Regions from separate parts of the Spirosoma sp. KCTC 42546 genome, predicted to be linked through region 1. Evidence: riboswitches for the same ligand, from Rfam matches in the RefSeq annotation. Region 1 holds a riboswitch; the other holds the start of a gene.

Region 1 (3,175 bases):
CGAGGGGCACCCCTATGCCAATCCACTCACAGGTACACCAAGCTCAGTGTCGGCCGTATCGGCATCCGATGCCCGGCAGTTCTACCAGAAAAACTACACCACCGACCGGGCTGCGATCGCTATCGTGGGCGATTTTACGACGGCGGAAATGAAAAAACGGATCACCGACTTGTTTGGAAACTGGAAAACGGCAGCCGCAACATCACCTGCCCTGACAGAGCCAACGTTCTCATTCGATAAGAATCGGGTTTTATTAGTGAACAAGGATGATGCCCGTGAAACAACCTTTTTGATTGGGGGTAAAGGCATCACGCAGAGTAATCCAGATTTTATTCCAGTAACCGTTGTTAATACAATTTTGGGTGGACGATTTACCTCCTGGCTGAACGATGCTTTGCGCGTAAATTCAGGTCTGACCTATGGTGCAGGCAGCCGTTTCGGTACGTATCGTAAGAGCGGTACTTTTGCCATTTCGACATTTACTAAAGTCAGTACCACCACGCAGGCCATTGATATGGCGTTGCAGGTGCTTGATAGCCTGCATAAAACGGGCATCGACGAAAAGACGCTCGCATCGGCTAAAAACTACGTTAAAGCAGACTTTCCACCGAAATACGAATCCGCTAGTGAGCTATCAAATCTGCTGACGGATATGTTCAGCCTGGGCTTTGATGAATCGTTTATCAATAACTTTCAGAAGAATGTTGATGGGTTAACCGTGGCTAAAACGCGCCAGATCATTGATCAATATTTCCCGAAAAATAACCTCCAATTCGTGTTGGTCGGTAAGGCTGAAACTATTCGGGATAAAGTGAAAAAATACGGAACCGTTACCGAGAAAGAAATAAAAGCCGACGGGTTTTAAACGTACTTGAACACAGAGGAGCGGAGTACACTGAGAGGGTTTGCCTGACAGATTTCTTTTTGTACTCTGTGTCTCTGTGTTTAAATTCCCCTACCTTTGCCCTGAGTTTTTGGTGCCTTATGTCGCTTCATAGCGACTTTCAAGGCTTAAAAGGGAAGTTGGTGCAACGCCAACACTGTCCCCGCAACTGTAAGTCTTATTGAATGTATAATTTATAATGTAGAGTGAATAATGGTGTTACAGCCATTTTACATTGATCATTATTCATTGTCCATTAAAAATCGGTTCATTCTTCGTAGCCACTGTGCTGATTATCAGTATGGGAAGGCCAGAGCCGACGAGACGAGTCAGGAGACCTGCCAAAGACCATCCGTTGTTCTGGTGTTCGGAGGAAACGCCCCAACCGCGTGCTGTTGACGCACAATTTGTTCAGAAGTTATAGTGGTAAAACAAGCCCTTCATTGGTGGGTACTGATTCTGGTTACTGGCCTGTTAATAGGTCATACCGGTTTCGCACAAACGGATTCCTCTAGGGTCACGTCTAGGAATCAGTTGGGAACAGTTGTGTCGCTATCGGCAGTAACTGTGCGTGCTATTGCACCCGAACGGTTCCTGGCGGGCCAGAAACTTCAGCGTATTGATTCAATAACGCTAGTTCAATTTCGATTTGGCTCCTTAACCGATCTATTAGCGCTTAATACACCTTTGGCCTTTAAAAACTATGGGCCCGGACAATTGGCTACGGTTGCCTTTCGCGGTACATCGGCCAATCATACCGCCGTACTTTGGAATGGTATCAATATCAACCAGCCTAATCTTGGCCAGACGGATTTCTCTACCCTACCCGTTGCCGGTTTCGATCGGTTAGCCGTTCAATATGGTTCCTCGGCCAGCACAGTTGGTTCCGATGCGGTAGGAGGGAGTATTCTCCTCGGCAGTACTCCCGGCTGGCAATCAGGCGTACGAGCAACGACTGGTCAACAGTTTGCTAGTTTTCGGAATAATAAGATGCAGCTAGGTATTCGCTATGCATCGGCATTGGGGCAGAGTTGGAAACTGTCGGGTAAGACGTTTGCGTATCTAAACCAGTTCAGTAACGACTATCCGTACACCGAACGGCAGCATTATTTTCTGGAACCCTCGACAACGGCGCAACGTGGATTCATACAGGATCTTTATTTTCTCCATAAAAGTGGTCGGCAAATTTCAGTCAATGCCTGGTTGACCGACAATGACCTGATTATTACTCCCCAGGATACCATAGCCCGGGAACGTACCCGAACGAAATCGGCGCGACTGCTGGCTACTTATGAAGCGAATCGTATGACTTTCCGGGTAGGCTGGATTCGCGATGTGCTGGACTATGCGAAAGGCAACTTCGATACGCCAAGCCATACCGAAACGGAGCGGCTTATTAGTCGGGCCGAGCGTGAGTTTTCGCTCGTATCAACGAATACCAAACAACTGAACCTACGGATTGGGGGCGAGTGGTCGCATTACCGTACCCGAACGGATGGCTATGGTGGACAACTAATTCAGGAAGATCGGGGGGATATATATGCGCTACTACGTTTTCAAACAACACGTTGGTTAGTGTCAGCTAATATTCGGCAAGCGTTTGTAATGCGGTTTAATCCACCGCTTACGCCTTCGCTTGGGGCTGAATACCAACTTGTTCAGCATAGTCGATTTAAGCTCACTGCCAAGGGTTCGATAAGTCGAAATTACCGCGTACCAACTTTGAATGAACGCTACTGGATTGAGTTAGGCAACCCAAATCTGTTGCCTGAAAGTGGGCTGAATTTCGAAGCTGGCTTGGCCGCAAATGCATCCTTGTCTGATCGGGTTAACCTAACTGCAGAGTTAACAGGCTACCATAACCGGGTTGATAACTGGACATATTGGAATCCGACTACCAATTACCATGTCGAAAATCTGCAATTAGTCGTTGCGCGAGGGTTCGAATTTAACACCAGTTTGACCTATGCACAGAATATCTGGCGAATGGGACTGCGGCTCGGTTACGCCCTAACGCGTTCCTCACAGGAGCGAGCCTATAACGCCTATTCTCAGGATGTTATCGGGAAGCAGTTGGTCTATGTGCCCATTCACACTGGTACGCTCAATACATATTTACAATATGGACAAACACGCCTTAGTGTACAAATGCAGGCCAATTCGCGCCGGTACATAACCTTTGACAATAGCCAGTTTTTTAAAGGGGTAATGCTAACCAATGTGCTTTTAGAGCATACCGCTAAACTAGGGCCAGCGCCGATTCGCATTCAGGGACAAGTCAATAATGTATTC
Region 2 (3,175 bases), 860 kb from region 1:
GGGCGATTAGGGCCGTTTGGTTAGTTGCCAATGTTGCGGTTGCCTGCGCGTTCGTCGGCTCCCGGAACAGCGTCACCAGGGTTGCTACTTCATCCAGTTTCTGCCGGGCGAAGGCCATCCACTGCTTGATTTCGGGCGTTAGCCCCTGCTCGTTCGTTTCTGAATTTAAATCGCAGGGAACGTGTACCAGCGAACACGACGGCGCAATGAGAATTCGGTTCTGTCCAATTTTTTCGACAGCTCGTTGAATCGTTGCCCGCGAGGTTTCCAGGTTATTGATCCAGATGTTACGGCCATCAACCACACCCAGCGACAGGCGTGTTTGTTTATGGACAAAATCGGTTTGCAAAATATCGTCCAGCTGATTTGGGCAACGGACCAGATCCAGATGCAACGCATCGACCGGTAATTGACTAACCAGATTCAGATTGGCTCCGTAGCACTCGAAATACGAAGCCAACAGCAGCTTGAGTTTCGGAAATTGAAGCCGAAGCCGGTTGTAGGTTTTGGCAAAAGCCGCCCGTTGATCATCCGTCAGATCCAGTGAGAGTGTAGGTTCATCGAGCTGAATCCAGTCGGCACCCTGCTCCTGTAGGCGGCTCAGGATGACCTCGTAGACTGGCAATAACCGATCGAGCAAATCGAGCCGATCAAAGCCAGGCTCTTTCTCTTTGCCAAGTAACAGGTACGAAACCGGCCCCAGCAATACGGGTTTGGGCGTGGTGCTCAGTGTTTGTCTCGCTTCTTCGAATTCGTCGAAAAGTTTCTCAGAGAGCAGCGTAAACGCCTGATCGGCAGTAAACTCCGGCACGATGTAATGATAATTGGTATCGAACCACTTGGTCATTTCCATCGCTTTCAGGTCCAGCCCGTTCTGCTGGTACCCCCGCGCCATAGCGAAGTACAGCGTTAGTAGATCAGCATCAGCCTGATGCGACTGATCGAGCAGCGGCCGAAACCGCTTCGGTATCGCGCCAACGGTCAGGGACATATCGAGTACCTGATCGTAGAACGAAAAGTCGTTGCAGGGAACCAGCGTAATGCCAGCCTGCTGTTGGGTCAGCCAGTTATCCTGTCGAATGCGTCGACCGGCGTCCTGAAGCTGCTCAGTGGTGATTTTGTTGGCCCAGAATTGTTCACAGGCCCGTTTGAGTTCGCGGTGGCTACCGATTCGTGGATAGCCGAGATTGTGTGCGATCATGTTGTTACTAGATAAAATGGTTGATCGCGTTCGATGCCGAACTCCATACGCCTACCACTACATCAGAGAATTATCAACACGACACACCGCTTCCGTCCTCGGGGAGAGGGCGGGAAAAGAACGAGATGGTCAATCTTGATAAACCCAATTTCGTGTGGGCGTAATCAGCAAAGCTAAGGGCAAGTCTCCTGGCTTGTGACGGTATTTGCCGTCCTTCTCATCCCATCGGCGAACCGTTTCGGGACAATGGACATCGAGGGCAAACCCTTTTCTAAATGGTCACTGACAGTAGCAACGTCTGCTCGTGAATTTCACACGATTCCTTTTTCATTTCCTGAACCTCTCAGGAAAACCATTAGCTTGTTTGACGGAAAACAAAGAACGTTAGGACAAACTAACCGCATTGTGGTGGCAAAAACAAGCGTTCATCCCTTTTTGACTACCTGTTGCATTCGCCCGCCCGCTACCTTTGCTGGCATGAAAGCGATCGTGTGTCTTTTTTCGTTCTGGCTCTTGCTGCTGACCGGCCTACCCTGCCCGGATGCAGATTGCCATGCGCAACCGGACCAGACAGCCAGCACATCCACTTCGCACTCAACCGACGACCACGGACATAAAGCACCCTGTAGTCCATTCTGTCATTGCACCATTTGTCTCGGCTTTTCAATTCCCCGTTCGTTCAGCTACATGCTTTCGCTGGTTCCAAATTCAACTGCTCCTGACGAGCAGGCCTTTGTTTATCAGTCGCCTAGCCATTCCGATGTAGCGCTCGCCATCTGGCAGCCGCCTAAAGTATAACCGTTTTTCATGGATTTTCTCCCGGCTGGTCATCCATCAGTCGGCATGTTCCATTTATTCTCCCTACAGGATGAAAAACGTTATTCTATTTCTATTCTTTTCTTACATTGCTTTGGGTGGTAGTACGGCACTTCCACAAGATACCCTACGGATTTCTGTCCGTCACGCCCTCACCAAACAAGCTATTCCCGGTGCTACAATTCTATTGGTTGGCACCTCAATCGGCGCAGCTACCGATACCGCTGGTTTCACACAGATGAAACTACCGCCATCCGGCCCTTATCGGTTACGAATTTCGGCCGTTGGCTTTCAATCCATCCATCATACCATCGCAAGTCCTGGTACGGATACCCTTCAGGCTCTACTCGATCCCTCCGTAGAAGCGCTGGAGGAAATTACGGTTTCCTCTACCCGAAGCGGGCGAAGTGTTGCCGACGAACCAACACGTGTTGAAGTGATCGACGGCGAGGAGCTGGACGAAAAGGCGAATATGCAGCCCGCAAATATTGCGGTTATTTTGCGCGAAAGTCCGGGAATTCAAGTGCAACAAACATCCGTCACATCAGCCAATGCTACGTTTCGGATCCAGGGGCTGGATGGGCGGTACACGCAATTGCTGCAGGACGGGTTGCCACTTTATAGTGGATTTTCGAGCGGCCTGAGCCTGATGCAGGTGCCACCCCTGAATTTGAAACAGGTTGAACTTGTGAAAGGCTGTCAATCAACCTTATACGGTAGTGGTGCTATTGCTGGATTAGTCAATCTAGTCACGAAAGAACCTACCCGCGAGCGCGACCTGTCCTTTCTGATTAACGGCACGACTGCCTTTGGTCTTGACCTGAACGCCTATTATGCCCAGCGCAACGAAAAAGTAGGGCTCACGTTTTACGCCACCCGTAATCTGCAGCGCGTGTACGATGTCAACAACGATCAGTTTTCGGACCTCCCGCAAACGGCTCGTACAACCATCCAGCCTAAATTCTTCTGGTATCCAAACGCTACCACAACGGTTTCGGCAGGCATAATCTGGGTGAATGAACATCGGATAGGTGGTTATCTGCCATCCATTCGGAGTGAACCCACAACTGGGTATACCGAAGCCAATGACTCCCGACGGCTAGCTACTCAGTTTCGGCTGGAAAAACGGTTTAGTAACGATGCCCTATTGACAATCAA

The links. Region 1 has a riboswitch for cobalamin ahead of EXU85_RS01850 (TonB-dependent siderophore receptor). Riboswitches for the same ligand answer to the same signal wherever they lie in the genome.
Positions count from the first base shown of each region.
Region 2: it holds a riboswitch for cobalamin, as region 1 does, so the genes downstream of both, metE (5-methyltetrahydropteroyltriglutamate--homocysteine S-methyltransferase) here and EXU85_RS01850 (TonB-dependent siderophore receptor) in region 1, are expected to answer to the same signal.

Region 1 is NZ_CP041360.1:413,037-416,211, forward strand. Features, by position in the region: gene EXU85_RS01845 (pitrilysin family protein) at 1-865, shown strand, start outside; cobalamin riboswitch at 959-1,244, shown strand; gene EXU85_RS01850 (TonB-dependent siderophore receptor) at 1,451-3,175, shown strand, end outside.
Region 2 is NZ_CP041360.1:1,277,407-1,280,581, reverse strand. Features, by position in the region: gene metE (5-methyltetrahydropteroyltriglutamate--homocysteine S-methyltransferase) at 1-1,201, opposite strand, end outside; cobalamin riboswitch at 1,362-1,573, opposite strand; gene EXU85_RS05130 (DUF6660 family protein) at 1,610-1,999, shown strand; gene EXU85_RS05125 (TonB-dependent receptor) at 2,070-3,175, shown strand, end outside.